DNA from 4 places in the Shewanella avicenniae genome. Region 1 is predicted to be linked to each of the others. Evidence: predicted binding sites of a transcription regulator. Region 1 holds the regulator's gene; each other region holds the start of a gene.

Region 1 (5,438 bases):
CTTCAAAGCGTTTTGGCAGAAAATCTAATGCTCCTGCCTCTAACGCATCCAGCGTTGCTTTAGCACCTTCATGAGTCAATGAAGAAAACATCAAAATGGGCGTAGGATGACTTTCCATGATGCGCTTAACTGCGGTAATGCCATCCATCACTGGCATTTCAATGTCCATAGTGATGACCTGCGGTTGCAGTTCTGCCACCATTTTTATGGCCTCAACGCCATTTGAGGCCATACCGATTACTTCAAGGTCAGGATCATGATTAACAATTTCACTGACGCGCCGACGAAAAAAGCTTGAATCGTCGACGACTAATACTTTAATGCCCATTAAATTCCTTATCTGTGGCTTAAGCTTTTGCTCTGGCGTAATGCTTTAACAGCCCTGGGACATCCAAAATCAACGCGATGCCACCATCAGATGTGATAGTCGCCCCCGCCATACCTGGCGTTCCATGCAATAATGCGCCCAAAGGCTTAATCACCACTTCCTCTTGACCAATCAAAGCATCAACGACAAAACCCACATGCATAGTACCAAGTTGCACGATCACCACATGGCCAAATTTTTTGTCGCCATGTTTTAAGCGAGCACCATTTCGCTTCAACCAGTGCTCTAAATAGAACAGCGGTACTGCTTTCTCACGCACAATAACTGTGAGTTGGCCATCAACAATATTGGTTTTGGTCAAATTAAGATGGAAGATTTCATTCACACTTGAAAGTGGTAAGGCAAACACTTGCTTAGCCACCTCAATCATCAAGGTTGGCATAATCGCCAAGGTCAGCGGTACTTTGATTTCTAACCGAGTACCCTTGCCTTTGAGGGAGTCGATATGCACAGTGCCGTTGAGTTGAGTGATGCGGGTTTTTACCACATCCATTCCTACCCCACGGCCCGAAATATCTGAAATCTCTGTTTTGGTAGAAAATCCCGGTGCAAAAATCAGATTGTAGGCTTCAGAGTCAGACATACGTGCTGCTGTATCTTCGTCTAACACACCACGACCGATAGCAATCTGTTTGAGTTTTTCCGGATCCATACCAGCACCGTCATCCTCAATCTTCAACAGGATGTGGTCACCTTCTTGGCTGGCAGAGAGCGTAATCACCCCTGTACGCGATTTACCAGCAGCTTCACGCACAGCTGGCATTTCAATACCATGGTCTACCGAGTTACGCACCAAGTGCACCAAGGGGTCAGCCAAGGCTTCAACAAGGTTCTTATCGAGGTCGGTTTCTTCACCCACCATACGCAGATCAATATCTTTATTGAGGCTACGGGCAAGGTCACGTACCACTCGAGGGAAACGGCCAAACACTTTCTTAATTGGCTGCATGCGGGTTTTCATTACCGCGCCTTGCAGATCAGAGGTGACTAAGTCCAAGTTCGCCAGCGCTTTGGACATCTCTTCGTCTTCACGCGTAATCCCAAGGCTCACTAAGCGGTTACGCACCAAAACTAACTCGCCCACCATATTCATGATCTGGTCGAGACGTGCGGTATCTACCCGCACCGTAGTTTCGCCCTGAGGCACACTATTACCAGCCGCTGCAGCAGGTGTCTTTGCGGGAGCCATTGCGGGGACAGGCGCATCTTTGGCGACAGCAGCAACGGAGGCCGTAGGTTTAGGTGCGACGGATGCGGCAGGTTTAGCTGGTTCAGCTTTCGGAGCAACAGGCTTAGCTGCCGCTTTCGGGGCTTCTGGCGCAGCAGCTTTAGGCGCTGCAGTTGGTGCAGTACCGGTACCAGGCGCAGAACCTTTACCGTGTAATTCGTCTAGTAGTTTCTCAAATTCGTCTTCGCTAATCTCATCTGCATCCACCGTCGGCGCTTTAATGATTTCAGCAGTTTTGGCTTCAGCATTGGCGGCAAACTTACCCTTGCCATGCAGCTCGTCAAGCAGTGATTCAAACTCATCATCGGTAATATCATCAGAATCACTGGCAACCACTGCAGGTTTGGTTTCAACCACTGCTGCAGCTGCGACAGATGGACCTTTACCTTGGCCATGTAGAGCATCGAGTAAAGCCTCAAACTCAGCTTCATCAATATCGTCGATGCTATCTGAGCTCGCACTTGATGAGGGAACGTCTGCGACGGGCGCAATGTCAGTCGCTGCCACATCCACCATTTCGTCAAACAGCGCGTCGGTAGAGTCTGGGTCGATAAAGGTTTCTTCAACTGTCTCCTCGACCTCAGCAACTCCTTCAGCAGGCAATGGTGCCCCCGAACTCAGCAACTTTAATTTTGCTAATAATGCCGGATCCGCAGGCTCTTGCTCTTGGCCAGATTGCGTCTGAGAAAACATGACATTGATGGTATCAAGCGCCTGCAGGATGATATCCATCAGCGCCGCAGATACCTCTCGCTTGCCAGTCCGCAATAAATCGAAGGTATTTTCCGCTTCGTGACAAACATCCACCATCGGCGCGAGACCTAAAAAGCCAGCACCACCTTTTACGGTATGGAAGCCACGAAAGATGGCATTGAGTAAATCGGTATCTTCAGGATTATTTTCCAAGGCAACAAGTTGCTCTTGAAGCAGCTCAAGAATTTCACCAGCTTCTATCAAAAAGTCCTGAAGAATCTCTTCATCAACATCAAAGGCCATTAAATTGACTCCTAATCAGAATCCTAAGCTGGATAACAGGTCATCGACTTCGTCTTGCCCGGTAACGACATCTGCACGGGTCTCAGCATTTAAGATTGGGCCTTCGGCCTCGATACTGCTCTTAGCTGACGTAGTCTCTGCTAACTGCTCTTCGGTTTGCGCCCCAAAAACAGTGAGTAATGACACTAGGCTGGTTTCAACTTCACGCACGAGATCAATCACGCGACGGATCATCTGCCCAGTTAAATCCTGAAAATCCTGCGCCATCATAATTTCATTCAAAAGTTGGCGTAATCTATTCGCATCGGCATCACACTGGCCAAGAAAATGCTGTACGTCATGGCACAGACCTTTAAATTCGGCGAGCGAAATATCACGCCGCATAAGACGTTCCCAATTGGGTTTAACTGCAGAAAGGTTGCTGGTTAACGCATCAGAAAGCGGTAAACATTCTTCAACCGCATCCATGGTTTTGTTTGCTGCTTGTTCGGTCATATCGATGACATACGTTAGCCGTTCTTTGGCATCTGGTATGTCGTTATTCGCTAATTCGATTAAGCGACTGTCGACCTGAAAATCAACCAAGGCGTTATGTAACTGCCGAGTGAGTTTTCCTACTTCATCAAAGAGTTCTTTTTGAATAGGCTGCGCTAAATCGCGTACGATTTCATCAGCTTGAGCCTGTTCACCAGCTTGCAACAGGGCAACGAGTTCCTGAGCCTGCTCAAGGGTAATCAGTTTGGACGTTTCAGCATTCATTGCATCACCCCAATTAACCGAGACGTTCAAAAATCTTATCGAGCTTCTCTTTTAGGGTTGCAGCAGTAAATGGTTTAACAACGTAACCATTAACCCCAGCTTGTGCGGCTGCAATAATTTGCTCACGCTTAGCTTCGGCGGTCACCATCAACACAGGGATGTGCTTCAAATTTTCATCAGCACGAATGGCTTTTAATAGATCAATACCTTGCATGCCGGGCATGTTCCAGTCTGTCACTACAAAGTCAAAATCGCCTTTTTGCAGCATTGGCAACGCTGTTGAACCATCATCGGCCTCTTGAGTATTGTTAAACCCAAGATCCCGCAGCAAATTCTTGATGATGCGCCTCATCGTTGAAAAGTCGTCAACAATGAGAATCTTCATATTCTTGTCCAAGGTTTCCTCCGCTGAGCTGAAATTATCTACGGCTCACTATTAATTCTATATCTGAGTCCAATGTTTGAGCTTGGCTTTTAGTCTAAGCATTGCCTGACTATGAATTTGGCTGACTCTTGATTCACTAACATCCAAAACGGCGCCGATCTCTTTTAAGTTAAGCGCCTCGTCATAGTAAAGCGACAATACCAAGGCTTCTCTTTCCGGTATTTGTTTGATTGCTTCGGTCAGCGCTGATTGAAATTGACTCGATGCCAAGCTATCAAAGGTGTCGTTCTCGACCATATCTTCCGATATAAGTATATCGGTAGATACGCCAAGATCCTCAATTCCTATTATTTTACCAGCAGATACGTCTGAAAGTATGTGATGATATTCATCCAACGATATATTCAAACGCGCTGCAATTTCAGTATCTCGCGCATCTCGACCGAATTCCTGCTCTAGCTCATCAATCACTTGAGCAATCATACGTTGATTACGATGAACAGAACGCGGCACCCAATCACCACGACGAATTTCGTCAATCATCGCGCCACGGATGCGGATACCAGCAAAGGTTTCAAATTTTGCACCTTTGCCACCATCGTATTTGGCGGCAGCTTCCAACAAACCGATCATTCCGGCTTGAATTAAATCATCTACCTGAACTGAGGCGGGTAACCGCGCCAACATATGGTGTGCGATGCGTTTAACAAGTGGCGCATACTGTTCAACGATAAGGGTTTTATCGTTTGCTCCAGCATACGCTGCCACTTTATTCACTCGCACCTTCCTCTTGGTATTCAGGCTTCTTAACCAGTCGTTCAACAAAGAACTCTAAATGACCACCCGGTTGTTGTGGGATAGGCCAACTGATCACTTTGTTCGCCAATCCATGATAGGCGATACTGGCAGGCGACTTAGGAAACGCTTCTACAATCAATTTTTGCTTACGTACTGATTTTCGCAAGTTTTCATCGAAAGGAATTGTTGCTACTAATTCTAGCGCGACATCTAAAAATCGGTCGGTTACTTTACTGAGCTTAGCAAATAATTCCATGCCTTCACGTAAACTGCGGACCATATTAGCCACAATTTTGAAGCGGAACACACCATGCTCACGACTGAGAATTTTGATAAGCGCGTAGGCGTCGGTAATCGAGGTAGGTTCATCACAGACAACCACCAATACATCTTGTGAGGCACGAGAAAAACTCAGCACCATGTCAGAGATACCGGCGGCGGTGTCCACGATGAGGATATCAAATTGGGTTTTCATTTCGCTGAAGGCGCGAATCAACCCAGCATGTTGTGCTGGACTGAGTTCTACCATTGCTTGCGTACCTGAAGTTGCGGGGATAATCCCGATGCCTTTAGGCCCACGCAGAATGATGTCGTCTAACTCAGCTTCGCCTGACAACACGTGTGACAAGTTACGCTCCGCACGTAAGCCCAGCATGACGTCAACGTTGGCCAACCCGAGGTCAGCGTCCAGTACGACTACACGCTTCCCTTTCTCTGCTAATGCAACAGCGGTATTGATGGAGACGCTCGTTTTACCAACCCCGCCTTTGCCACCAGTAACGGCTATCACTTTCACTTTGTCGTTATATTCCTGATTCATTTTTCGTAAACCGCTCGCTTGGTCCCGGGTCATAACTCTACTCAAATGCATAGGTCATCTCTGG
Region 2 (5,438 bases), 800 kb from region 1:
TTGACCCTGCGTTGGTGTTGGTATATCGCGATGAATATAAGTTCGCTTTGGGAGCGGGGCGCGGTAACTTTGATGTAATGCTGTCTAACGAATGGCTATTGCAACAGTTTGATAAGCTACCCGAGCTGCCACAAAGTGGCCGCAAGTTCACCTGGTTTAGTCACTGTACTGAATCCAGTGCTAAACCGAGTACACCGAAAGATTGGCAAAAAATCTTTGCCCGTTTCGGCGCGGAACTCGACAGCATTAACTTAGGCTGTTGCGGTATGGCAGGTACTTATGGCCATGAGGTGGAGAACCTAGAACGTTCCAAGGCCTTGTACCAAATGTCGTGGGAACAGGCGATCAACACCATTCCACACGAGGAAATTTTGATCTCTGGTTATTCGTGTCGTAGCCAAGTCAAGCGGCTTGAAGGCTTTAGAGCCAAACATCCTATCGAAGCGCTATTGGCGTTGTCACATCAAGCGAAGCAATAACACTTCAGCAAAAAAGAGACCTTCGGGTCTCTTTTTTCATGGCCAATCGAAAAATTTAATTCCCGATAAAACATTGCTCTAGAAAAATTTTAGCGAAAGTTAATGGTTCTTCTCGTGCAAAATTGCAGCAGTGGTAGTATTAATAAGTAAAGCAGGCCTGAATGACGGGAGGTATTAGTTGAACCGAGATGAAAGTTTGGGTTATTTAGTCGCTCACCTAAACCAAGAGATTCAGAATGAGTTGGATGCTCGCCTGCAGCTTTATCAGATTGACATTAAGCTGTGGCCGGTATTGTTCGCTTTATTGCAAGAAGAGGGTATTAGCCAAACGGAGCTTTCAAAACGTTGTGATGTTGCCAACTACACTATGACCCGCTTACTGGATCAGTTGCAGGCTCAAGAGTTGATTGTGCGTCATCAGGAAGAAGATAACCGTCGAACCTTTCAAATTTTTCTGACGCCGCAAGCAAAAGCGATGGAACACGATTTGATCCGCGAGGCGGAACGCGTCAACGAGATGTATCTTGGCAAACTGGATGAGGATGAGCGCTGCGTACTTATGGCGTTACTCAAAAAGGTAAACCGAGAAGAAAAGTGAGCTAGAAGCTCACTTTTTTATGTCTGAATTCAAGTGGTTATATTGCGCATACAAGACACTCGATGATGCAATTATTGCCACACAGCTTCAAAGAGTGAATAGCACCAAACATGACACGCAAGTAATAATCGCCATCTGCAAACCTAAATGCAGATGATGGTTACTCAAGTGTTTTAAGCTTGTGATGAGTTCATTGCGACGATAGATGCGGCAGATGGTTTGCTCCCCATTAGCATCTGTTAGTAACTGCAATTTACAGTTATCACCATTGGTAAGCTCAAATTCATGTTCGCTCTGCGGCGCAAAATTAAACTTGCGCGACACTGTCTTACCGTTCACGGTAAGGTGCTCTAATCCAGTCCAATCACTCGCGCAAAACTCAACTTTATGGTGAGCTACATCATAACTGAATCTGACCATATCATCTGTCCATAGCGGCTGCTGATACTCTAGAGTCAAGCAGACAGAGGTTAAAATAGCCACCTTGATGATGTGAATTTTATGTTAAAAAAATGCATGTCAGTATCACTATTAACAATTTTTCTGGTCAGTCCAGTTGTGACAAAGTCTCTATTTAGCTCTAATAAACATTAGCTTTTAGCGTTATTGATGATGGCTTTGGCCATTTCATCCGCCACTTCTGAAGTCGTACGATTTTGCGCATCGGCAACGCTGAAAATTTGAGTCAAGGTGTGATATATCTGTTCAACCTTGGCGATGGATTTGTCTTTATCGTAATGATTCTCAAAAGAAACATTGATGATGCCGCCAGCATTAATCACGTAATCTGGCGCATACAAAATCCCAGACTGCTTCAGTTGTTCCGCGTGATGCGCTTGAGCCAGCTGGTTATTTGCACAACCTGCAACAATGCCGGCCTTCAACTGTGGAATGGTGCTGTCATTCAAGGTCGCGCCCAGTGCACAAGGTGCATATACATCTACCTCTTGGCAATAGATCTCTTGTGGCGCAACGATCTGCGCGCCAAATTCATGCTGTGCACGGTCTAGCGATTGCTGATGGATATCTGTTACGAGCAGTTGCGCGCCTTCTTGATGTAGATAGCGGCAAAGGTAGTAACCCACATGCCCAACACCTTGAACAGCGATTTTAAGTCCTTCTAGACTATCAACACCCAACTTATGTTTAGCCGCGGCTTTAATGCCTAAATAGGTACCGAGTGCGGTAAATGGCGATGGGTCACCACTTTTGCCTTCCAGTCCTGCGACATAAGCGGTTTCACCACCAGCAATACTGATGTCGGCTGGCGTTGTGCCCACATCTTCAGCGGCATAATAGCGTCCACCTAAACTGTTCACAAAGCGACCAAAGGCTTTAAACAATGCCGTGCGGTCAGTGGTATTTTTAGGGTCGGCAATAATCACTGATTTGCCGCCACCCATTTCCAGCCCTGCGAGGGCATTCTTATAGGTCATCCCCTTAGATAGGCGCAATACATCATTCAATGCTTCTTCGTCAGAGTGGTAGTTCCACATACGACATCCGCCAAACGCAGGGCCGAGATTAGTGTTATGAATGGCGATGATCGCCTTTAGGCCACTGTGTTTATCATGACAAAATACCACCTGTTCATGTTCGTCGAAGGATATATGATTAAATACCGCCACAGAAAGTCTCCGTTTGTTGTTAAATTTTTCCCGGAATAGGGCTGTTGACTTGAGCTAATATGTGCGGAACGATAGCATCTAGTTTTGCCATCAACCAATCGCTGTACTGATTCAGTTGTCGCTAAAGCTGGAAATTTTGCTTTCCATTTTGCAACATCAGTAACCGTTGACCTGATTTCTATAACAACAATGACAAACAAGGAAGCCATATGACCGAAGCATCGGCCACGACAGAAGCGCCTGCATTTACCGAAGCCCAACTACAAGCGTGGGTTCGGGAACAATATCAAAAGGCAAATAAGTTCTTAGCTGAGAAGGGCATTATTCCCACTAAAGTGATCACGGCTGAAAGTCGTTATCTTGCTCCTTACGTTGCGGTGTGGAAGCTCGAAGCGAATCATCCAACAAAAGCAACTTACTGGGTTATTTCAGGTGATTTACCAACGGATGTGATCAACGTTAATGCCGCAAAAGATGCGCGTGATGTTATTCGCCATTTTTCATTGGCTTGGCAGTTAAAGGCCGAAAATTTGATTCAATCTGGTGCGGTAAAGGACGAAACCCAACGTCAGTTTGCCAATCTCTTAATCTCTCGTGCTCAGAGTTTGTTTCAGTTGCATGAGCAAGAAGCATTATGGCAGCTGCAACCTGCCTAAGTTCATCAACGAAAACACCCGCTTTAAGCGGGTGTTTTTATTTGCGGGCTAGTCAGTGCAGCAGAGTTAGTCTTCAATAGTCTCTTCTATATCAGCAACAACAGGCCAGCCACCGAGTACTTTCCACTTATTGACGATCAAGCAAAACAGTTCAGCTGTACGTTCAGTGTCATAGAGTGCTGAATGCGCTTCACGATTATCAAATGGAATGCCAGCGATAGCACATGCCTTGGCAAGTACGGTATGTCCTAACGCTAAGCCAGCGAGGGTAGCGGTATCAAACGTAGCAAATGGGTGAAAGGGCGAACGCTTTAGATGACAACGTTCAATCGCTTTACTGACAAAACCATGATCAAAGGCGGCGTTGTGCGCCACAATAATGGCGCGGTGGCAATCAAACTGCTTTAAGTTTTTCTTAACCGCTTTACAGATTTCTTTGAGCGCTTCTTCTTCGGAAACGGCACCGCGCAACGGATTGCTTGGGTCAATCCCATTGAACGCTAACGCCTCAGGCTCTAGGTTAGCGCCTTCAAACGGTTCAATATGAAAATGCAGAGTGCGATCAATTTGCAAGTTACCATCTTCATCCATCTTTAATAAGGTGGCGGCGATCTCTAATAGCGCATCGGTTTGAGCGTTGAATCCGGCGGTTTCGACATCAATAACAACAGGGTAGTAACCGCGAAAGCGATACTTTAATTGATTAGCTTCAGTGGGATTCATTCGCGACCTCTGGATTTTTTAACGGCGGCTATTATCCTAAATCCCATCACCAGTGTCATGTTTGATTGGTTACTTTTACAGCTAAAGAATCAATAAAACTGGCCGATAAAAGCTCGAATGAACATATTTTCTGGAGTTTTCGCATGTGGCGTCACGTGATATTGCTGTCTTTGCTCGTGCTTCCTTGGCATGCAAATGCTGAGTTACGTCACTATGTCGCGTCACTTGAGCAATCTCAATGGCGGATCAGTACCAGTTCGCCACTGCAATGTACGCTCGAACATGACATCCCTGCCTACGGCAAAGCGGTATTTACCAGTACCTCTGGTAAAGAGATGAATTTGCAGTTTACCTTAGACATGTGGCAAAAGCCTGACGCGGTAACCGATGCTAAATTACTCAGCAAAGCACCAGCATGGCGCCCAGGTGAAATGTCACGCACCTTGATGAACCTGCATTACAAGAGATATTTCAACGGAGAAGTGCCCAAAAAAACGGCCTGGGCGATGTTAAATGAATTAGAGCGGGGAATGGAACCTACCTTCTATTACCGCGATTGGAATGATAGCGTCAGTAACGTGGCGGTTGGCCTATCTGCGGTAAACTTCCAACAAGAATACGTTCAATTTCGCCAATGTATGGCGGGATTGTTGCCGTACGGATTTGATGATATTGCATTTACCGTGTTGAATTTTAAAGAGGGTACATCGGAGTTGACCAAGTATTCTCAGATGCAGCTTAAACGTGTTGAGGCCTATCTACAGTACGACAAAAATATCGAGCTAGTGCTAATAGATGGCTACGCTGACAGTTATGGCTCAAAAAATGTGAATAAGCGGGTATCAATCCAACGCGCAGAACAGCTAAAAGATATTTTGGTACAACAAGGTATACCGTCTGAGCGTATTCAAACCGCTGGTCATGGTGAAGACCGCCATGTAGCGTCGAACATTACGTCCGATCAACGTACGGTTAACCGGCGAGTGGTGATCCGTATGTCGAAAGATGTCGAGTAATCGCCGCCACTAAAATGAACAAAAGCCGCCAACTATGGCGGCTTTTGTGTTGCTAACGGCAATTAGTTAACTCGCTAATTAAAAGCCTTTTGGCTCTTCATCATCGTCATCATAACTTGACTGCGCTTTGCTGTTATTGGCCGCACTGTCGTTAGGCTTAACTTTGGCGTTTTGCTGTTCATCGTTTTTTTGCTTATCGCCAAACTGTGGCATTTTGAACTTTGCACTGTATTTCAGCACGGCCAAGTTACTGAAAATCACCCCAACCACTAACAAAATGATAAGTATCGCTTCCACGTTTGACATGTGCTTTCCTTAGTCCTTGTTGGGCAACGTTA
Region 3 (5,438 bases), 230 kb from region 1:
TACGCAAAGCGCGTAGTTTGCTGTTGCAGGTGAACGATGCAGGTATGCCGACTGCCGGTGAGTTCTTGGATATGATCACGCCGCAGTATTTGGCTGATTTAATGTGTTGGGGCGCGATTGGCGCGCGGACCACTGAATCACAAGTACACCGTGAATTGGCCTCCGGCTTGTCTTGCCCAGTGGGTTTCAAAAATGGTACCGACGGCAATATCAAGATTGCGATTGATGCCATTGGCGCCGCGAGTGCATCACATTACTTTCTCTCAGTAACGAAATATGGTCATTCTGCGATTGTATCGACCAAAGGTAATCAGGACTGCCACATCATTTTGCGTGGTGGCACAGCGCCTAACTACGAAGAAGAATATGTGCAAGATACTAAAGCCAAGCTGATAAAGTCAGGCTTGCGTCCTAACATCATGGTCGATTTTAGCCATGCAAACTCGAATAAAGACTATCGACGTCAGTTGGTGGTTGCTGAAGATGTTGCTCAGCAGATGGCAAAAGGTGAAATGGCGATTTTCGGCGTAATGGTGGAAAGTCATTTGGTTGAAGGCCGTCAAGATCTTAAGCCTGGTCAACCTTTGTGTTATGGCCAAAGTATCACCGATGGCTGTATTGGCTGGGATGATACCGAAACCTTGTTGGCAACCTTGAATGAAGCGGTTATCGCGCGCCGTAATTCAAGTAAGTAAGCCAGCTACACCCAATGCTTTGGGTTAAAAAAATCCCCACTCAGCTCCTGCTCAGTGGGGATTTGTCTATCAGATACAACCCTAAGAAGTTTTGTCCGTTTCTAGCTGTTGTTGTACGTATTTATTGGCTTCTGCCAAACTGCCGAAACAAGCGATGAGATTATTTTTACCTTTTTCTCTGATTTCTGGCACGTTCGACTCAACCATCATCCACACCCACGTCTGTACCAACGGCAATGGCGGGCGATTATTTTTTGAATCCGGCATAACGGGACCTTGTTCTCGCTTTAGTTATACAGATCTTAACGGTTCCTATCTTCTTCGCGTCAGTCCCTTGCTATCTGCGCGAATTAGATTAGCAAAGAAATAGGTTGCCGATAACCTCATGGATCTCATCACAAGGAAAAAAAGTGCAAGATGATATTACATTGAAGCGCATTAGCTTTTTATCAGGTACTATGCAACTAAGTTAGTTAAAGATCGTGATCTAGATTCAGTAATGATTCAGCTTGTGCTGACTAGTATCTAGGGATAGATGATGAAAATAGCCTGGAGAGAATATATGGAAAATATTTCGTTGTTAGTCAGCTTGGAAGGCACTCAGCATCAGGTTACCACCGACTGGCGCAGTCTATCTGCAACGCTGATTAAACGCGGTATTGATGAAATGCAATTAGCACAATTTCATACCGAATTACGCGCTGGGTTGATTATTACTACGAGAGGGCTGACGTTGGCGATGAAGCCAGAGAAGCAATTGGGTGGGATAAATTACGATGCGCTGTATGCGTCAATTAACAAAACGAATCTGGCTCACCATCCGCAGTAATGCGGATGGCAATGCCGTTATTCTTCAGAGCTACGCTCTTTTTCCCAGCCATCACACAGCAGATTCTTACAACCATCGACCGGATTTAATGGCTTGAGGCTGGTGATTTTACCACCGTGATAGCACAGCAATTCACCTTCGATTTCGATCATGCGGCTACAACTTTTGCAGCTGAAGGATGCCTCTTTAACTAAGTCTGTGCTGGGCGACAGGCTCATGTAGGTCGTTTTCATCCTTGTTCCTCTCAGTATCAAAGTCTTTGATCTTATCCACGAATACTATCATTTGTGTGATGTGGCGCACAATGTAACTTATTAAAATTTTGCGCCAGACACGAGATCAACGTTCCAAGTGGCGGTAACTATCGTCCAACGCTTGGCTAAAACCTGATTCCGTCACAATGCGAATATGTCGCGGTGACAATTCTCGGGGATCGTTAATGCCGCAAGTATGCGCCAACATCCCAAGGTCGTGATGCAGAATGCGATTGTAATTGGCAACTCTTACAGATTTATCACGAGGATCTAATCCTTGTTGTAATTTTTTGTTGTGGGTGGTGATGCCAGTAGGGCAGGTGTCCTTATTACATTGCAATGCCTGAATGCACCCCAAGGCAAACATGTTGCCTCTAGCTGATGCAATAAAATCAGCGCCTAAGGCTAACGCCCAGGCAACGCGAGATGGAGTAATCAGCTTGCCTGAGGCAATTACTCGCACTCGGTTTTTTAATCCATGTTGTCTCAGTAACGCCACCACAATTGGCAGGCTTTCTTTGAGTGGCAATCCTACATAATCCATTAACGGTTGTGGTGCTGCGCCTGTACCGCCTTCTGCCCCATCAATGGTGATAAAGTCTGGTGCCGCTGCTATGCCACGTTGATTAACTTCCGCCAATAAATCTGCCAACCATTGTTGTTCGCCTAACACGAATTTGAGCCCTGTGGGCTTGCCTGTGGCGCTTCTTACGTTATCGATCATATCGAGAATGTCACCGACAGATTGAAATTCAACATGGCCATTCGGGCTGATGGAGTCTTGTCCAACAGGTATCCCGCGAATCGTGGCAATCTCTTCGGTGACTTTAATTCCTGGCAATATACCGCCTTTACCGGGCTTGGCACCTTGGCTCATTTTGATTTCAAACATTCTAATTTGTGGCTTTTCAGCGAGCTGTCTGAGTTTGCTGTAATCCAGCTGCCCTTTATCGTTGCGAACGCCGTATTTTGCGGTGCCAATCTGAAACACAATGTCGCAGCCTCCTTTTAGATGATAAGGGCTAAGGCCACCTTCACCGGTATTAAGCCAACAACCTGCCATCGCAGCACCATGTGATAATGCGGTAATCGCCGGGCGTGACAAGGCGCCAAAACTCATGGCTGAGATATGGCAAATCTTGTCGGTGACATAGGGGTGCCGACAATGTTCACCAATCGTCATTGGAGTTGCTGCAACGCTTTCACCGCTAATTGCCGGAAAAGCCGTGTTTAAGAAGATGATTGAGCCGTTGGCTTCTAGAGAGCGGGTTGAACCAAAAGCGATGGTCCGGTCGACATTCTTCGCTGCGCGGTAGACCCAACTTCGCTCTGCACGATTGAACGGTAATTCTTCACGATCCATGGCGAAGAAATACTGTCGAAAAAACTCCCCCTGTTTTTCGAAGAAATAGCGAAATCGACCAATAATCGGATAGTTGTGCCTTACCGCCTGTTTGGTCTGAAAGCGATCGACCAAGTACATATACACCAACATTAAGGCCACAGTGCCGATAACAATTAAAAAAAGGCTTGAGAACAGTTCGAGCAGCCACAACAACCATTCAGAGTTAGCCATAAATTCTCCCTTACAATTATGACGTTAGTCGTTCAACCGGCTTTGATTGTTAGTGTATACCATATTATTTGACGGGATATTTATTCAGCAGCGACTAAACTTGTGTAAATAATGGCCGATATAGATTAGGTATCGTCACAACGGAGTGTTGGTTATGGAAGTCCAGAATCATGGCTATCAAGTGTCGCAGGTAGCGAAAGACAAATCCGCAACGGTTGATGGTAATCATGGCAAAGCGGTGTCTGAAGTTGCCAGCAGCAAAAGTATTCGGGCGCAAAGCCGCGACTATATGAACAGCGCTGTCTTAGCCGCTCAAGAAGATGTCGCGTTAAGCAGCGGTAATCAGCCGTTAGCGTTGCTATACCGCACCGCACTAGAAGCAATAAATGAAGAGCTTGCGCCCGCACTGGGCGATAATGCCATTCAAACGATAGCGAATAGTGATGTTGATTACAGTCCAGAGGCTACTGCCGGCCGAATTGTCGATTTTGCGACTCAGTTTTTCAGCGTTTATCAGCAGCAAAATCAGCAATTATCGTTTGAAGAACAACTCAGTAACTTTATGGGGATTATTGGCGGCGCTATCGATAAAGGATTTGGCGAGGCGCGCGATATTCTCGATAAGCTCAATGTGTTGGATGGAGACATTGCTGATGGTGTCAACGCGACCTATGACTTCGTGCAGCAAGGATTAGATAAGTTTCAGCAAAACTTATTGCAGCCCACAGACGAGACTGCCACAGACATCACTGAATAATAAATTCGTAACTCGCGTAAAACCCCACATCGTTGGGGTTTTATTTTATCTAGCGCAGGATAAGCTAGAGTGTATTCGATGGGAGGAATTGTTATGTGGCAAAGCACCAATGTCATTGCACGCATCGATTGGAATGAGCGGCTCTTTAGTCTGCGATTGGCCGCAAAAATTCCGTTCGAAGCGGGGCAGTTTATTAAGCTAAGTTTACCCAGCGAAGATCGTCGATTGGCGCGAGCCTACTCGTTGGTGAACTCCCCAACGGCTGATTTTAGCGAGATTTTGGCGATGGAAGTCGCTGATGGCCAATTGTCTCCGCGCCTTCATCATCTGAACGTTGGCGATGCTCTCGATATCTCCACTAGCGCTACAGGGTTTTTAACTTTGTCAGAATTGCCAGCACAGGGAGAACACTTGTGGTTATTGGCAACGGGCACTGGCGTTGGCCCTTTTATTTCGATACTGCAAAGCTCACAAGTATGGCAGCGATTTACCCAAGTGGTTTTGGTTTATGGGGTTAGGCAAGTCTCAGATCTAGCCTACCGTGAGCAAATAGCTCAGATTGCCGCAGCACGGCCAAATTTTCATTTTGTTTCGGCCATCAGCCGTCAGGCGGATGAGACAAGTTATCCGGGCCGAATTACCACGGCATTAGAAACTGGTGAATTGGAAAAGCGCGTTGGGCTATCATTGTCTCCGACTCAGAGTCAAATCATGCTGTGCGGTAACCCCGAGATGATCAAACAATGTAATGACTTATTAACTGAGCGTGGATTTAGCAAAAATTTGCGTCGAGCCCCTGGGCAAATCACCACTGAAAAATACTGGTAACCTGATATGAAGCTACTTTATTCCGTTGCCTCTCCCTATGCGCGTGCTGTGCGGGTGGCATGGCGCTATTTACATCTTACCAATATCGATGAACAACTCTGTGATCCGTTTGAAGATGGCGCTGAGTTACTTGAAGCAAATCCTTTGGCCAAAGTGCCTTGTTTGATTATTGATGGCGGAGCTGCCATCTATGACAGCGAAGTGATTCTGCGGTATCTCGCCACGTTATCGCAGGGCGGTACTAAGTTGTTTTTCGCAGCTAATGAATGGCAAGCGGCGACACAGTTCTCATTGCTCAAAGGGGTTATGGATGCAGCGTTTGGATTGCGAATGGAAATTCGGCGATTCGAAGAGCATTGCGGTTCACAACAATGGTTAATGCGCCATGAGCAGGCGATTTTGCGCGCATTACAACATTTAGACAAAAGCGGAATCACCGCTGAGCCCTTTGACGTGCGGCATATCATGTTGAAGTGTATTGTCGATTACCTTGATTTTC
Region 4 (5,438 bases), 1.2 Mb from region 1:
TGACCACGTTGACTAAGCGGATGGCGGAAGATCTGACCGAATATCTTGATGAGCATGGCGTCAAAGTCCGTTATCTGCACTCAGATGTGGATACAGTTGAGCGGGTAGAGATTATTCGCGATTTGCGTAAAGGCATCTTTGATGTGCTGGTGGGCATCAACTTGTTGCGTGAAGGCTTGGACATGCCAGAAGTATCACTGGTGTGTATCTTCGATGCCGACAAAGAGGGCTTCTTGCGCTCCGAGCGTTCACTGATCCAGACCATTGGCCGTGCGGCGCGTAACGTCAACGGTAAGGTGATTCTCTACGCCGATAAAATTACTCCATCGATGGAAAAGGCGATGGGCGAAACCGCCCGTCGGCGTGAGAAGCAACATCAGTTTAACCTCGAACACGGCATAGTGCCGCGCGGCGTGGTGAAACGGATTACCGATGTGATGGATATTGGTGATAGTTCAGAACGCGATCTGCCAAGTAATTTGGATATTCGTGGCAGAAGAAAAGTGGCCGAACCGAAAGCACAATATCATGGCAATGTTGGCGAGCTAACTAAGCAGATAACAGCGATGGAAGAGCGCATGTATCAACACGCCCGTAATCTGGAGTTTGAAGAAGCGGCACAACTGCGTGATGAAATTGCCGCGCTAAATGAACAGTTAAAACGCTTGGGCTGATCAATCAAAAGCTCATCAATACAAAAGCCGCTAGAAATAGCGGCTTTTTCGTCAGTGGCTTAGCAACCGAGTGACGGATGAGCTTATTGCAGATGTTTATGCAGCAAGCGACTGCCAAGCCAATAAAGGCCAAACAGTATTACACCGCTCAATAACCCAATGAGATGAGCGTCAATGGCAACCGGCGCATTAATCAGGTTAGTCACTTCACTGTTGGCGCCAGCATATTGCTCCCAGCCAACTTTTACGCTGACCCCGAGCAATAACAGGTAACCTGACTGTAAACCGCATTTGATGTCGCACAGACTGCCAAAGCTAAACAGCCCATGTAACACACCGCTCAGGCCAACATAGCCCCACAAACTCGGCACAGCAAAATAAAGCCCAATCCCTTCGACCACCAACAAACTCAGCATCAGGCCAATGAATCCCGACGCCGAGTAATGCATGCGGTGAATAAACACCACAACCCACATACCCGAGAGATTCATCAACAGATGCCAGAGATTCGTGTGTAGCAGATTACCTGTGAGTAAGCGCCAATATTCGCCGTTGCCAATCTCAGAACGCTGATAGGCCAATAGATCGGTTAAGCCGAGTAATTGCAGCAAGCCGCATAGAGCGCTGATGGCAAGTACTCCAAACCATAATGGCGGCAGTTTATAACTCATGCGCAAGTAAGTTTTTGCTGTAGCGATTGCTGCACCTGAGCTTGATTATCGAGATAATCCGCGAGCCCTTGATGGCGTAATTTGCAGGCTGGACATTCGCCACAGCCGTCGCCTTGAATACCGTTATAGCAGGTGAGGGTATGATGCCGGACTAATTCCAGTTGACCATAATGATCGGCCAGCGCCCAGGTTTCGGCTTTGTTGAGCCACATTAGCGGGGTTACTAACTTAAGCGGCCGTTCCATACCCAGTTCTAGCGCCTTATTTAGCGCAATCACAAAATCATTGCGGCAATCAGGGTAGCCAGAAAAATCGGTTTCACAGACGCCGGTAATCACAGCTTGAGCACCAATCTGATAGGCAAAAATGCCGGCCAGCGTGAGAAACAGAATATTGCGTCCAGGCACAAAGGTATTGGGCAGGCCGTTATCCATCAGTTCATTGGAGACGGGAATGTTATCGCGAGTGAGCGCCGAAATGGCCAATTCATTCAGCAGCCCCACATCCAACACTTTATGGCTGGTAACGCCTAATTTACTGGCGAGTGCTTTGGCCACATCAATCTCAGCTTTATGGCGTTGGCCATAGTCAAAGGTGATGGCGTGTACTTCGTCATACTGAGTCAAGGCTTGTACTAAGCAAGTGGTACTGTCTTGGCCGCCACTGAACACCACAATGGCGATACGTTTAGACTGGGGGGCATTGCTATTTGCTGTCATACTCAAATTGTTTTGTTCTGTTTGTTGCTTCAATGGGCGCTAGTTTAGCGTAAAAACACGCTAAACCCCATATCGCGCGGTAATTGCGTTTGTACGGAAAATCTTCTATAAAGTGCGCCGCAAATAAATGAGGTTAGTTAATGCAATATCCCGTTAATGAGATTTTCCAAACCATTCAAGGTGAAGGCCAATGGACCGGCGTGCCCGCAATCTTTGTCCGCTTGCAGGGGTGTCCAGTCGGCTGCCCTTGGTGTGATACGCGCCATACATGGGAATTGCAGCCAGAAAATGCCGTCGCGCAGCAGCTGATTTTCCAAACTGATGGCCAAATTGGCCGTTGGTCGAAGCTCACTGCCGCAGATATCATCGATGGGTTTAAGGCGCAGCAGTTTACTGCAAAGCATGTGGTCATCACCGGCGGTGAACCTTGTATGTATGATTTGCGGCCATTAACAAGTGAACTGCATGCACATGGCTTTAGTAGCCAAATTGAAACCAGTGGCACTTTTGAGGTGCAATGCGCCAACGAGACTTGGGTCACCGTGTCACCCAAAGTGAATATGCAGGGCAAACTGCCGGTACTGACGACGGCGTTGCAGCGTGCCAATGAAATTAAGCATCCTGTGGCCACAGAGCATCACATCGAAGAGTTGGAGCAGTTGCTGGCGACAATCGACACTGAAGGCAAGACCATCTGCCTGCAACCGATCAGTCAAAAAGCGCGCGCAACTGAATTAGCGATGCGGGTCTGTATTGAGCGGAATTGGCGTTTGTCGGTGCAAACACACAAATATCTGCAGATTGATTAACCCATGCAGCGAGTTTCGTGAGCGGCTATTAAGCGACATTGACCTGAGTAAATGTCGCTTTTTTGTGGGCAACGCTGATAGTTCTGGGGTAAAACCCGTTTGTGGGATGCTCAAGATGATACGTATTAGACTCAGGTAAACGAGCGATAATGCGTTTAGCAGTTGTGGAATTATCGGTTGTGTTGGGAGTTTTGAATCAAGGAAAGATAAAGCAGGAAGAAAATGGTGGAGGGAGAAGGATTCGAACCTTCGAAGGCGGAGCCGTCAGATTTACAGTCTGATCCCTTTGGCCACTCGGGAACCCCTCCATCAGGGAATGCGAATGAAATGAAGTTGAATAATGGTGGAGGGAGAAGGATTCGAACCTTCGAAGGCGGAGCCGTCAGATTTACAGTCTGATCCCTTTGGCCACTCGGGAACCCCTCCAGTGCTTATTCAAAACACATCACTACAAGCCGTGCAAAATGGTGGAGGGAGAAGGATTCGAACCTTCGAAGGCGGAGCCGTCAGATTTACAGTCTGATCCCTTTGGCCACTCGGGAACCCCTCCTCATTTAGCGGCGGCAATAGTAGACATAAACAGATTTCATGTAAAGCCCGAATTTTAAAAATGCGCTAAAGTTCTTGTTCAACTGGTCGATTAAATAACAACAGATTGTTTTATTGATGTTTTTTTATGCAGCCAGCGTCAATTGTCGTTAACGAGCTAACTATTGCCCCAGCCTTACGCAGTGCTGTGGAACAAAACCAGCGTGGTGACTTTGGGTTACTGCTGGCGATGTTGTCGCAAGATGCGCGGGACTGGCCGCAATTTCATCTACAAGATGGTATTGCGCTGCAAGAAAAGCTCGCTAAGCAGTTCGAATTACCCCCTGCAGAACGGCTCATCGACAACGTGGCTGAGAACGCTGAAGTGGTTGATAACAGCCAATACTTCCTTAATGAGGGCGCAACGGCGTTCCGCTTGCAGCAGTGTTTACGGCCAGAAGCCTTAGTGATCCGTGGTCAACATCCCTTAAGCGACAGTGAAGTGTTGGAAAACCTTGATCCACAAACTCGCCAACATCTTTCTGGAACTACATCCGTTAAGTTACCTGAGATCCCTGATTTTGCTGATCAATTAGCCGAGCAGCGTCTCTGGCTATCGCAACATCAAGCAGCGTGAATTACACCACAGTCTGGCACTGTGAATGCTGTATATAATGACGCGGTTAACCACAAATCCACCGGAATAAGATCATGAAAAGTATCAAAGATGCACAGAGTAGCTTGGTCAATGACACCTGCGCTGAGTGTGGCAGTTATGTTGATATTGGTGCGGTGATTGAAGAAAACGACACCTTGTTGAAAGTGGATTTTGTCGGTGAGTCGGCGACGCAACAAGCCCAAGCGCTGGGTGAACAGGCCTGCACACGTTTTGAAGATGCTCAGTATCAAGTGGTCACGACCGCAGAGGGGGCACAACTACTGGTCACCTTTGGCTGTAGTGCCGAGAAGATGATTTTTCAATTACAGAACAGTTTGCCGTAAACGACGTTGTAGTTAAGTGTAAATAAATATTATAGATATTGCTCGGAATAGCACGTCTGTGTACCCTTCAAAAGCACCCGTATATTAGGCGTCGTAGATATTTAAAATAGGTGATTGGTTTGGGAATTAGCGTTAATCGTGGGGAGTATAGACGGTTACTGGAGTCGCTAACGAATTCCGAGGCCAAACAGAAAGGAAATTTTGTTGCCACTGCAGATCTTGCTTGCCGTTTATTGAGTGAACATCTCAATGTCGAACGTGTTAGCGTGTTGTCGTGGTCGAAAGATCAAAATATCCAATTTGAAGTGGCACGGGTTGGTAGCCAACCTGACGTCTGTCGTCCGCAGCATTTGGTGGATGTTGGCAATTACGTTGCTGAATTGCATCAGCATTTGCATATTGATGCTGCCGATGCGGTGGTCGATTTCCGCTTAAGTGAATTACGTGACCACTATCTGCTGCCAAATAACATCGGCAGCTTGCTCGACATTGCCATTCGTATTAATGGACACATTGAAGGGGTAGTGTGCCTTGAACGATTAGGTGATGTTGCCGCTTGGGGGGAAGCCGATATCAGTTTTGCTTCTCATGTAGCAGATCAACTAGCGCTCACACTCGCCACCAGCAATGCTTATTATCAAGACGAGATGCTGAGTCTGTTTCAATCCGCAATTGAAAAATCTCGTCAGATCACCTTGCTGGTCAATCTCAATAAGCAAACCGTTGAATATGTAAACGGCGCCCATGAAATCATCACCGGCATCCCACGTGATAGAATTGAAGGTCGGAGCCTTGCTGAGTTAGCGTATTTCAAGCAACATCCAGAAGACGCTCAGCAAGTATTAGCGGAACTGCTGCAGGGCAATGTTGTACGGCAGATTTTTTCACTTACCAATAGCCGTGATGAAAAGATTTGGGTGAAGTTTTTTGCTAGCCATTTTGTCTCGCCAATGGGCAAACAATACGCGCTAGTATCGGCAGAAGATTACACCGAAACTAAGCAAAACCAGCAAGAACTTGAGTTCTACGCTTGGC

What was found. The regulator FliA, encoded in region 1, starts transcription of late flagellar genes. The targets are predictions, from matches to a motif close to CTAAAGNTNNNNNNNNNNNNGCCGATA.
Region 2: the regulator FliA is predicted to act here: its motif matches at 4,166-4,192, upstream of JYB87_RS09650 (flagellar protein MotY).
Region 3: the regulator FliA is predicted to act here: its motif matches at 3,449-3,475, upstream of JYB87_RS14300 (DUF5610 domain-containing protein).
Region 4: the regulator FliA is predicted to act here: its motif matches at 3,489-3,515, upstream of JYB87_RS08045 (VC2046/SO_2500 family protein).

Annotation. Positions count from the first base shown of each region.
Region 1 covers NZ_CP071503.1:2,983,344-2,988,781, forward strand. The annotation lists gene JYB87_RS13225 (protein-glutamate methylesterase/protein-glutamine glutaminase) at 1-328, opposite strand, end outside; gene JYB87_RS13230 (chemotaxis protein CheA) at 348-2,612, opposite strand; gene JYB87_RS13235 (protein phosphatase CheZ) at 2,628-3,371, opposite strand; gene cheY (chemotaxis response regulator CheY) at 3,385-3,768, opposite strand; gene JYB87_RS13245 (RNA polymerase sigma factor FliA) at 3,814-4,533, opposite strand; gene JYB87_RS13250 (MinD/ParA family protein) at 4,526-5,407, opposite strand; gene flhF (flagellar biosynthesis protein FlhF) at 5,412-5,438, opposite strand, start outside.
Region 2 covers NZ_CP071503.1:2,183,266-2,188,703, reverse strand. The annotation lists gene ydiJ (D-2-hydroxyglutarate dehydrogenase YdiJ) at 1-479, shown strand, start outside; gene JYB87_RS09675 (MarR family winged helix-turn-helix transcriptional regulator) at 658-1,077, shown strand; gene JYB87_RS09670 (hypothetical protein) at 1,165-1,497, opposite strand; gene JYB87_RS09665 (Glu/Leu/Phe/Val dehydrogenase dimerization domain-containing protein) at 1,668-2,705, opposite strand; gene JYB87_RS09660 (DUF4826 family protein) at 2,915-3,361, shown strand; gene rnt (ribonuclease T) at 3,428-4,084, opposite strand; gene JYB87_RS09650 (flagellar protein MotY) at 4,228-5,100, shown strand; gene JYB87_RS09645 (DUF2897 family protein) at 5,179-5,406, opposite strand.
Region 3 covers NZ_CP071503.1:3,218,249-3,223,686, reverse strand. The annotation lists gene aroG (3-deoxy-7-phosphoheptulonate synthase AroG) at 1-695, shown strand, start outside; gene JYB87_RS14320 (hypothetical protein) at 777-962, opposite strand; gene JYB87_RS14315 (hypothetical protein) at 1,258-1,524, shown strand; gene JYB87_RS14310 (hypothetical protein) at 1,542-1,757, opposite strand; gene JYB87_RS14305 (FMN-binding glutamate synthase family protein) at 1,864-3,354, opposite strand; gene JYB87_RS14300 (DUF5610 domain-containing protein) at 3,509-4,111, shown strand; gene JYB87_RS14295 (ferredoxin--NADP reductase) at 4,205-4,939, shown strand; gene JYB87_RS14290 (glutathione S-transferase N-terminal domain-containing protein) at 4,946-5,438, shown strand, end outside.
Region 4 covers NZ_CP071503.1:1,806,221-1,811,658, forward strand. The annotation lists gene uvrB (excinuclease ABC subunit UvrB) at 1-674, shown strand, start outside; gene rrtA (rhombosortase) at 758-1,345, opposite strand; gene queC (7-cyano-7-deazaguanine synthase QueC) at 1,342-2,064, opposite strand; gene queE (7-carboxy-7-deazaguanine synthase QueE) at 2,205-2,873, shown strand; tRNA gene JYB87_RS08030 (tRNA-Tyr) at 3,097-3,181, opposite strand; tRNA gene JYB87_RS08035 (tRNA-Tyr) at 3,215-3,299, opposite strand; tRNA gene JYB87_RS08040 (tRNA-Tyr) at 3,339-3,423, opposite strand; gene JYB87_RS08045 (VC2046/SO_2500 family protein) at 3,550-4,038, shown strand; gene JYB87_RS08050 (DUF406 family protein) at 4,113-4,403, shown strand; gene JYB87_RS08055 (putative bifunctional diguanylate cyclase/phosphodiesterase) at 4,523-5,438, shown strand, end outside.